Linked DNA regions of Beijerinckia sp. 28-YEA-48. The protein of the gene in region 1 interacts with the protein of each later gene in a pairwise test. Links are inferred from orthologs where the notes say so. Each region holds a gene or a part of one and is shown on either strand. Other genes may lie near its edges.

Region 1 (5,378 bases):
CTAAACGGGCCCGCGCCGTCTCATAGGCATCGATCGCCGGCACCAATTTGGCGTGCAGTTCCTTGCCCTCAGCCATTTTGTCGGCCAGGTAATCCTTGCGTTCGTAATAGCCGCTGGCTTGGTTCAGCAGCGGGCTGATCGCCGTGTTGGCCGCAATGAAGCTCTTCATCGCCGCATCGAGATCCGGCATGGCCGGCTCGCGTCCGGCTGCCGCTTCAGCAGCTGCCGTCTCGCCCGATGTGTCATAGACTTCATAGAGACCGTAATCGATGTAGCGTTCCTTGCCGGTCGGACCGCTCTTCATATTGACCCAGCTTCGGTAGCGATTGATCGAATCCTCGACCCGCAACGTCCGGTTCATCAGAGCCACATAGGCGTTGAACTTGGTCGTCGCCGCATTCAGAAGCGCGGAAGGATCGGTGACGGCGGCAGCCGTTGTCTGCGCCAAGGCCTGTGGCCCGCCGACGCTCGCAAGGCTGAGAGCCGCCAATAAAAGCGCCGCGCCGGTCTGATGAACCTTCATGGTTCCGCTCCAATCATGTCTCTTGGCAGTTGTTATACCGCAGCCGATTTCGACGAATATGGCAGCGGTCAAGTTTCCGGAAAGACATACAATTGGATGATGCTGCCGGCGTGTGCGCCAGCGCACAGAACCGGGGCGCCTAATCCTTTTCCGCCAACCGCTCGATGAGCGCGAGATTCTCACGGATCTCGCGCGACAGCGCGCTGACCGTCGCCGCCTTCTTCGTCGCGGCCGTGCGCTGCACCACAGCCATGGCGTTTTCGGCCATCCGCTGGGCGATTTCTTCCGGCCGCTGCTCCCGGCTCGGATAAAGCCACCAAGCCGTCCACATGGTCATGCCGATGATCGAGAAGGCGCTGACCCGCCGATCGGTCGCCCGCGCCTCTCCGGCCCGTTCGGCCGCTTCGATCAACCGCATCATCTCGCCCAGGATGTGACGCTTGGCTTCTTTGTGCGCGATGGCTACGGCCTCTGGCAGTTCCGCCTCGCTGCGCTCCACCAACCGGAAATGGGTGTGGGGATCGGAGACCCACAGCACCAGCCGGCGCACCACTTCGCCGATCTTGGCGAGGGGTGTCAGCGCTTCGCCATCAACCTCCTGAAAGATCTGCGCGACAGGCAGCGTGACGCCCTGGATCAACTCCTGCAGCAGCGCGTCCTTGTTGGGATAGTAGTAGTAGATCGACGAACGATGGAGGCCGACCGCGTCGGCGACATCTTTCAAGCTGGTCGCCGCAAACCCCTGTTTAGCGAACAGGTCCGCCGCCTTGTCGAGCACTTCCGTCGCCAACAGGTCACGGCGAATGCCACCGGCTGGGTCAGGCTCAATAACCGGCTTAACCGCTTTGCCCGGCTTCGCCGTCTTGCTCGGCGCCTTCCTGCTGGAAGTCGTCTTGCTGTTTTCAGACTTGGGATTTCGGGAGCGAGCGACGGCCATGTCCATCCCTGTTCGATTGCTAAGGTCTCTCGGCATAGAGGGTCCCAATACCGCCCGGCAAGAGGAACCTTGGGCGAAAACCGTTGCCGTCTCCGTCGGTTCGCAGTCCAATTTGACGGCAACGTCAATACATCAACACCATAGTTGAATATCGGACAGAAACGTTGTAATCAATCCTGATCGGCGGTCTGATCACGCAGGGAGGAACAGGTGGGGATCAAGCAGCAGGGCGCGACCATAGATGCCACTTCGGCAAGCGCTTTCGGCCCACATCAGCCGATGCCCGGCGTCACCTATCGCTCCGCAGAGGAAGCGCGACGGCACATCGATGCCGGCGACTGGCTGGACTTCAACATCGGCGACAGCCTGCGCCGAACGGCCAAAGCCCATCCCGCCAAGACCGCCATTGTCGATGCCGACCGCGCGCTGACCTTTGCCGACATCGATGCCCAGTCGGAATCCGTCGCCGCGAGCCTGCTGGCGCTCGGTCTGAAGCCCGGCGACTGCGCCCTCTTCCAGGTCGGCACCTGCAACGAATTCTTCAGCGCCTTTTATGGCTGCTTGAAAGCCGGCGTGGTTCCGGTCTGCACCCTGCCGCAATATCGCATCACCGAGATGCGCCACTTCGCCGAGAAGACCAATGCCAAGGCGATTTTCGTCCAGGCCGACGTTAATCCGAATTTCGATCAAGTGGCTTTCGCCCGCGAACTGGCTGAGGCCGTGCCGAGCTTGGCCCATGTCATCGTCGTGCGCGGCAGTGGCATCCCCTCTCTTGCCGATATGGCGACGGCCTTCGATGTCGAGACGGCCCGCGCAAAGACGGCGCATGTGGCGCCCGGGGTTCTCGATGTCGCCGTGTTCCAGCTCTCGGGCGGATCGACCAATCTGCCGAAGATCATCCCTCGCATGCATGGCGAATATCTCGGCTCGGCCCGTCAGCTCGGCCAATGTTATGGGCTGACCGGCGAGGATGTGACCCTGTGGAGCCTGCCGCTGATCCACAACGCCGGCACGATCTTCGCGGTTCTGCCTGTCACCGTCGACGGCCGCACGCTGATCATGCAGCCGCGCGTCGACATTCCCGAAATGCTACGCCTGATCGAACGCCATGGCGTGACCTTCACCGGCAGTATCGGCCCGATCGCGCCGAAACTGCTCGAAGTGAAGGACATCGATCGCAACAGCATCCGTTCTCTCAAACAGTTCTTCTCGCTGACCCGCGCCGAGGCCGTGGAAGCGCATGTCGGCCTGCCCGTGAGCCAGATGTTCGGCATGACCGAGGGCATGCTGTTTGGCTCCGCGCCAACGATGCCGGCCTTCGTGCGCCATCACACGGTCGGCTATCCGGTTTCTCCCGGCGACGAAGTGCGCCTGCTCGCGCCAGGCACAGAGACCGAGGTCGCCTTCGGCGAGATCGGCGAATTGTGCTTTCGCGGGCCGACGACGCTCACCGGCTATGTCGGCGATCCTGAGACGACGGCCGCCTCCTTTACCTCGGACGGTTTCTTCCGCACCGGCGACCTGCTGCGCACGCACCATATCGAGGGCCGCGTCTGCTATTCGTTCGAAGGCCGCATCAAGGACAACATCAACCGCGGCGGCGAAAAGATCGGCGCCGAAGAGGTGGAAGGCCTGGTCGTCCAGCACCCCGACATCTCCGATGTGCGCGTCGTCGCCATGCCAGATCCGATCTATGGCGAAAAGGTCTGCGCCTTTCTGATCATGCATGCCGGACGGCCGACGCCGAGCGTCGCAGAACTCGGCCAGTTTCTCCTCACGCTTGGCGTCGCCAAATACAAGCTGCCGGAACGTGTCGAGGTCATCGATGCCTTTCCGCTCACCAAGGTCGGCAAGGCCGACAAGGCGGCGATGCGCGCCTTGATCGCTGAAAAGCTGGCACGTGAATCGACGGCGCAAGGATGACGGACCACGTGCCTGGCTCCGTCACGATCGATATTCATCATCATTTCAATCCATCTTCAAAGGATAACGACGGCAATTTCTGGTCGATCGACATGGCCCTCGATCAGATGGACCAGAACGGCATCGCAACCGCGATCGCCTCGCTCGGCCCGGTCAGCGATTGGGCAAGCGCCGATCGGCCGGCCCGCGTCCGCGCTTGGAACGAATGGGGCATGAGAGCCTGCCTCGATCATCCTGGCCGGTTTGGTCTTTTTGCCTCGCTGCCGCTGCCGCAGATCGATCTTGCGCTCGCCGAAATCGCCTATGCCTTCGATGTTTTGAAGGTCGATGGCATCGCGATATCGACCAATGAAGGCGACCTTTGGCTCAGCGATGACAGGAACCGGCCGGTCTTCGACGAACTCAACCGGCGCAAGGCCGTAGTCTTTGTTCATCCGGCTCCGACCTCGAACTGTGCCGCGCTCAGCCGCGCTTATGGCGGTAGCGATATCTCGTCGCCATGGCTGGAATTTCCGGTGAACTCGGCGCGCGCCATCCTTGGGCTGCTGGCCAAAGGCATTACACGCAGCCATCCCGATATCCGCTTCATTTTCTGCCATGGTGGCGGTGTCATGCCGCCATTGCTCGGACGGATTTTCGGCTTCTCCGGTTGGAAGACCGTCGGCCCGACAAAGCTGGCCGAGCTGTTTCCCGACGGCATCTACGCCGAGTTCGCGAAATTCTATTTCGACTGCGGGCAGGCTTATGCGCCTGAAACCATGGCGCTGCTGCAACGGATCGTCCCCGTCTCGCACCTGCTGTTTGGCACGGACTTCTCCTACTTTCCCATCGGCCACAGCGTTGCGGAGTTTGCCGCGCTCGATCTGACGCCCGATGTGCGCGCTGGCATCGCCGGCGGCAATGCCGCCGCGTTGTTCCCACGTTTTAAAATTTAAGCAGCGCCAGGAGCGCTGACACTTATCGCGAGCAAACCGCTCCATAATTCTTCTGGGAGGATAGAATATGAAAATTCGCCAGCTGATCCTGGCTGCTGCTTTGTTCAGCGGCCTTTCGCAGACAGCCGTTCAAGCCCAAGGCTCCACTGGAAACTGGCCCGCGCGGCCGATCAAATTGATCGTGCCGACTGGTCCGGGAGCAGGAACCGATGTCATCGCCCGCGTCATGGCGACGGAAGTATCGAAGACCATTGGCGGATCGATGTACGTTGAGAATATGCCTGGCGCCTCGGGCCTATTGGCGCATCAGGCGGCTGCAACATCCGACCCCGATGGCTATACCCTGCTCTTCTCCAACACGTCCGGCCTCGCCATCAACCCGACGACATTCAAGAAGCTCCCGTATGATCCGGAGAAGAGCTTTGTCATGATCGCGTTGGTGGCCGATTTCGCCCCGCAGATCGTCACTGTCCACAAATCCGTACCGGCCCAGAACCTCGGCGAGCTGATCAAATATGTGAAGGCCAATCCAGGTAAAGTCAGTTACGGCGTCGACGCGACAGCCGGCGCTGGTGTCTTCACCGGCCGGCTTCTCAATCGTCGGGCACAGCTCGACATGGCTGAAGTGCCTTATCGCAATGCCGCGCAGCTGGTGCAGGATGCAGCGACGGGCCGCGTCGAAGTGCTCGTCAGCTCGATCATCGCCGCACAACCGTTCGTGCAGACAGGCGATCTCCGGCAGATCGCCGTGTCTTCCGGCAAAAGATTTCCCGGCCTTCCCGATCTTCAGACCGTCGCGGAAACCATTCCCGGCGCGGTTCTCGACGGTTGGTTCGTGCTCGCGGCACCGACAGGCACGCCAGAACCGATCGTCGAGCGCCTCAACAAAGCCGTGAAGGATTTCCTCGGTGGCGCCGATATCCAGCAGCGGCTCATCGCCCTGGGGCTTGCGACCAACGGTACGGATTCGCCAGCAAAGACGGCCGCATTCGTTCGGCAGGAACAGCAAACATGGCGCGATCTGGCCAAGGAAATCGACATTCCGCAGCAGTGAACGGGA
Region 2 (5,312 bases), 1.8 Mb from region 1 along the record:
GCATGATCATGAAGGATGCGGCCGACGGCATTAAGGGCGTGCAGTTCGAACTGGGCGGCAATGATCCGGCCATTCTTTTGGAAGATGCCAATCTCGACGACGCGCTGCCGAAGCTGCTCGGTGGTGCCTTCCGCCGTTCTGGCCAGTTCTGCTTCGCGGTCAAGCGCGTCTATGTGCCCTCGTCCATCTACGCCGAGGTCGTCAAGCGCATCGAAGCCGAAACCGATAAGTTCCGCGTCGGTCATCCGCTGACTGCCGGCGTCAACTTCGGCCCGATCAACAACAAGGGCCAGCTCGACTTCCTCAAAGGTCTGCTCGAGCGCACCCGCCAGGCTGGCTACACAGTCAAGGAACTCGGCAGCGTGGTGGCGCCGGAGACCTGGGATGAGGGCTATTACATGCGTCCGGTCGTGGTCTCCGATCTCGATTTGGAAGCCGAACTTGTGCAGGTCGAGCAGTTCGGCCCGTTGCTGCCGGTGGTGCGCTACGACGATCTCGATCAGGTGGTCGACAGCATCAATGCGTCTGAATTGGGCCTTGGTTCCAGCATCTGGACGCGCGATTTCGACAAGGCGCTCAAGCTGGCGCAGCGGCTGGAGGTCGGCATGACCTTCATCAACAACTCCGGCACGTCGCGGCTTGGCCAGAAGAACATTCCCTTCGGCGGCGTGAAGCAAAGCGGCATTGGCCGTGAAAGCTCACCCATAGGCCTGCGTGAATATGTCGAATATCACGCCATCAATTTTCACAAGTGAGGCATCCGTGATGACCGCTGCTGCAAATCTCGTTACGCCGGCCACACTGACGGTGGACAATTTCATCGATGGTGCCTGGGCAGGCGCCGACACGCGCTTTGACGTGCGCGATCCCGGTCGGAGCAATGATGTCGTCGCGCGGGTCGCGGTGGCTGATCAGGCTTTGGTCGATCTCGCCGTTGAAGCGGCGCACCGGGCACTAAAACCCTGGGGCGCGATCTCTGTCGATGATCGCGCCGCCGCCGTGTTGCGCGCTGCCGACCTGATCGAAGAAGAAGCGGAAAAGGGCATTGAAGGTCTGGCTGGCGTCGTTGTGCGCGAGACCGGCATGCTGCCCGTCGAGATCATCATGGAACTGCGCGGTGCAGCTTTCGCCGCACGCGACAATGTCGAAGCCGCGAAGATCGCGCTTGAGCCGTTGATCGTCGAAGACAAGGCGAGCATTGTGCGTATCGAGCACAAGCCCATCGGCGTGGTGGCGGCCATCGTGCCGTGGAACGCGCCGATCGTGCTATTGATCCGCAAGTTCGCCCCGGCGCTGGTGGCCGGCGACACGATGGTGATCAAGACGCCGCCGACCGCGCCCGCTGGCATCGCCATCCTGATGGAAAAGCTCGCTGGCCTATTTCCGCGCGGCGTCATCAACGTCGTGCACGGCGGCGCCGAGACCGGCGCTGCCTTGGCCGCCCATCCGAAGGTCCGCCTCATCTCCTTCACCGGAGGTGGCGCTGCGGCCAAGCAGATCATGAAGACCGCCGCCGAAACGCTGAAGAACGTCCAGTTCGAACTCGGCGGCAATGATGCGGCCATCGTCCTGGACGATGTCGACATGGACAAGGCGATTCCGACCCTGGTGGCCGGCGCCTTTCATCGCTCGGGTCAGTTCTGCTTCGCCATCAAGCGGCTCTATGTGTCGGAGAGCATCTACGAAGCGTTCTTCGAAAAGCTGGCGGCTCATATCGATACGTTTCGTGTCGGTCATCCGCTGGATCCGCGCACGACTTTCGGCCCGATCAACAATCCGCCGCAGCTTGCTTATCTCAAGAGCCTCATCGAGAAGACCCGCGCGGCTGGTGGCGAGCTGATCGAACTCGGCAACAAAGTCGCGCCTGAGAGCTGGGATGAAGGCAATTATATCTTGCCGGTGTTGGTGAAGAAGCCGGGCGCCGATTTCGACATCGTCACCTGCGAACAGTTCGGCCCGGTCCTGCCGGTGATGAGCTATAAGAGCGAGGACGACGTCGTCGCTTTGGCCAATGGCACCGAATACGGCCTCGGCTCCAGCGTCTGGACGAGCAATTTCGAGCGTGGCGTCGCTTTCGCCCGCCGGCTCGAAGCTGGCATGACCTATATCAACAAGAACGCGCAATCGCGCCTGGGCCGTCGCCATATGCCGTTTGGCGGCATCAAGCAGAGCGGCATCGGCACCGAGAATTCAGAGTTGGGCCTGGCCGAATTCACCGAAATCCACGCGATGAACTTTCATAAGGTGTGACGATGGCGCTTCCTGCATTTCCCACCAGCGAAACTCCAGGCCTGTTGCGCGGCAAGACCGCGCTGGTGACGGGCGGTGTATCGGGCATCGGCCGTGCGATCGCGGCGCTGTTCAAGGCCAGCGGCGCCACGGTGATCGTCGCCGATATCGGCGCCAAGGATAGCGATCAGGCAGCCGTGGGCGAGTTCGGCCCGCTCTGGCATGCGGACGTCGCCTCCGAGGAGAGCGTGGCGCGTTTGGCGGCGCGCATTGCGGCGGGGCAGGGCGCACTCGACATTCTGGTGAACTGCGCCGGCGTGCCGCAGTCCTATACGCCCATCGAAACCATGACGGTGGAGGCGTGGGATCGCATCATGAACGTCAACACGCGCTCGCTGTTTCTGATGGCAAAGCATTTCCTGCCGCTTCTGCGCGGCAGCGGCAATGCCGCTGTGGTCAACATCTGCTCCGTCATCGCCGTGCGTCCGAAGCCTGGTCTCGCCGCCTATGGCGCCTCCAAGGCCGCGGCGGTCGCCACCACGCTATCCCTGGCGCTGGAACTGGCGAAGGACGGCATCCGCGTCAACGGCATCAATCCAGGCGCAACCGAGACGCCGATGCTGAGCGGCTTCACCGGCGGCAAACAGGTGCAGGACGTGGTCGGCGCCTTTGCCAGCCAGATTCCCATGGGCGAGATCATCCGTCCCGATGACATCGCAGGTGCGGCGCTCTACCTCGCGTCCGACTTGGCGCGTTTGGTGACCGGCTCGATCCTCAACGTTGACGGCGGCCGCTCGGTATAATTTCAGACGGGTTTCCTGGGCCTCTTGAAGGCTGCCGCATGTGTGCGGCGGCTTTCGGCTGCGGTATTGCGCGCTGGCTTGATCGGTCATACCAAGAGGCAATCGATCATTCAGAGAGGAAGCCCGCATGTCGATCACCGTCCGCCGCGTCGTCACTGGCCACACCAAGGAGGGCAAAGCGACCGTCATGATCGACGAGGTCGTGACGAGCACGGCCGAGAGCCGGCCGGGCGCCAATCCGACGGTGGTCTGGACCTCGGAAGGTTTCCCGATCAGCAATGACGGCAATGCCGATGAATCCAAGCGTCAGACCAGCACGGCGCATCCCAACGGCACCGTATTTCGCGTCATCAGCTTCGCGCCTGGCGTCCATCCCCGCAATCACCGCACCGATTCCCTCGATTACGCCGTGGTCATTTCGGGTGAGATCGTTATGGATCTCGATGGCGAAGAGGTTCTGCTCCGCGCCGGCGATGTCCTGATTCAGCGCGGCACCATTCACAACTGGTTCAATCGCAGCACCGAGCCTTGCGTGATTGCCTTCGTCCTCATCGCGGCAAACCCGGTCACCGTCGATGGCAAGGTTCTGAACGCTGGCGGGTGATGGCAGCGGCCGCGTTTCCTCCGTGTCACCCCGACGGCTGCGGCGTCCGGGATGACACGAAGGTTTCGGGCCATATGATACACCGCTACTCAGCAGAGCGCTGATGAACGACGTTCTGATGTGATTTGCCGTCGCCTCTAGCCGCGTCGGCCGTCTTCTGTGGTTTGGCGGGCTGCGCGGGTTTCGCGCTTGCATCTCCATTTGTCGCGGTCGGCTGAGCCTGTTCAACGGCAAATGTCACCTTGCCGGCCTTTGCATCGTAGGCGCAGACGACGCGATTGCCTTCCTTGATCTCACCCTTGAGCATCGACTTGGCCAGTTCGGTCTCCAGCTGCTGACGGATCTGGCGACGCAATTCCCGCGCGCCATATTCGGGCTGGTAGCCTTCGCTGGCAAAGTGTTCGACCAGGGTTTCGTCGAACACCAGTTCGATATCTTGTCCCTGGGCGATCTTTTGCACGCGTTGCAGCTGCAATCGGACGATCTCTTTGATCTGCACCTGGTCGAGCGATTGGAAGATGATGATCTCGTCGATCCGGTTGATGAATTCGGGCCGGAAATGCGAGCGCAGCACGCTCATCACATCGTCGCGGACAGAACTCGATGACGATGGCGGATGAAATCCGAGTTGCCCGCGCCGGCCCATGACGACATCGGACGCCAGATTGCTGGTGGCGATGATCAGTGTGTTGGAAAAATCGACGACGCGGCCTTTGCCATCCGTCAATCGGCCATCATCGAAGACCTGCAGCAACACATTGTAGACATCCGCATGGGCCTTCTCGATCTCGTCGAGCAGGATGACGCAATAGGGCCGGCGGCGCACCCGCTCGGTGAGTTGGCCGCCCTCGTCATAGCCGACATAGCCGGGCGGTGCACCGATCAGCCGGGCCACCGCATGACGCTCCATATATTCGCTCATGTCTATACGCACGACCGCGTCCTCGTCGCCGAAGACGATCTCGGCCAAAGCCTTGGCAAGCTCCGTCTTGCCGACGCCGGTCGGCCCCAGAAACAGGAAGGTGGCGATCGGTCGATGGCCTTGTTGCAAGCCGGCGCGCGACAGGCGGACTGCGTCGCTGACGGCGCGGATCGCCTCCTCCTGGCCGATGACACGCTGATGCAGCCGCTCCTCCATGCGCAGCAGCTTGGCTTTCTCTTCTTCCGTCAGTTCGGTGATGGGAATGCCGGTCAGTTTTGAAACGATCTCCGCCACCTGTTCGGTCGAGACGCCGGCGGTGCTGGAGCCGACCTTTCTCTTCCAAACGTCGGTGGCCTCAGTGAGGGCTTTTTCCTTGGTCGCGAGCTGGCTATCGAAGTCCTTCACCCGATCGAACTGTTTGCGGGAAACGGCGGAGTCATGTTCGCGCTTCAGCTGGGCGATCTCGGCTTCGAGTTCATGGATCTCGGCCGGGCGGGAGGTGGTGGAGAGGCGCACGCGCGCTGCTGCTTGATCGATCAGATCGATCGCTTTGTCCGGCAGGAAGCGCCCGGTGATATAGCGATCCGACAATTCCGCCGCCGCGACGAAAGCCTCATCCTGGATCGTGACCTTGTGGTGCGCCTCCAATCGATCGCGCAGGCCGCGCAGAATGGCGATCGTCTGTTCCACCGTCGGTTCGGACACCAGGACCGGTTGAAAGCGCCGTTCCAACGCGGCGTCTTTCTCGATGTGC

Evidence for each region. The genes of interacting proteins can lie anywhere in the genome.
Region 2: the proteins of BLW50_RS07335 (region 1) and BLW50_RS16080 interact in binary tests that used the Escherichia coli proteins (3 or more experiments, as listed by UniProt). The link is inferred for Beijerinckia sp. 28-YEA-48 from one-to-one orthologs.

Annotation. Positions count from the first base shown.
Region 1 is NZ_FNSI01000001.1:1,555,774-1,561,151, forward strand. What follows is about bases 1,161-4,026. They hold BLW50_RS07335 (AMP-binding protein), read left to right. Parts: upstream 1,161-1,670; coding sequence 1,671-3,383; downstream 3,384-4,026. Other genes in these bases: BLW50_RS07330 (TetR/AcrR family transcriptional regulator), read right to left, coding at 1,161-1,460; BLW50_RS07340 (amidohydrolase family protein), read left to right, coding at 3,380-4,026. In the rest of the region: BLW50_RS07325 (YiiG family protein), read right to left, coding at 1-523; more of BLW50_RS07330, read right to left, coding at 663-1,160; more of BLW50_RS07340, read left to right, coding at 4,027-4,318; BLW50_RS07345 (Bug family tripartite tricarboxylate transporter substrate binding protein), read left to right, coding at 4,386-5,372. UniProt on the Escherichia coli protein: Involved in the biosynthesis of the siderophore enterobactin (enterochelin), which is a macrocyclic trimeric lactone of N-(2,3-dihydroxybenzoyl)-serine.
Region 2 is NZ_FNSI01000001.1:3,384,401-3,389,712, reverse strand. What follows is about bases 1,343-4,142. They hold BLW50_RS16080 (SDR family NAD(P)-dependent oxidoreductase), read left to right. Parts: upstream 1,343-2,252; coding sequence 2,253-3,032; downstream 3,033-4,142. Other genes in these bases: BLW50_RS16070 (ATP-dependent Clp protease ATP-binding subunit), read right to left, coding at 3,722-4,142; BLW50_RS16075 (cupin domain-containing protein), read left to right, coding at 3,160-3,636; BLW50_RS16085 (aldehyde dehydrogenase family protein), read left to right, coding at 1,343-2,250. Also shown: BLW50_RS16090 (aldehyde dehydrogenase family protein), read left to right, coding at 1-755; more of BLW50_RS16085, read left to right, coding at 766-1,342; more of BLW50_RS16070, read right to left, coding at 4,143-5,312. UniProt on the Escherichia coli protein: Involved in the biosynthesis of the siderophore enterobactin (enterochelin), which is a macrocyclic trimeric lactone of N-(2,3-dihydroxybenzoyl)-serine.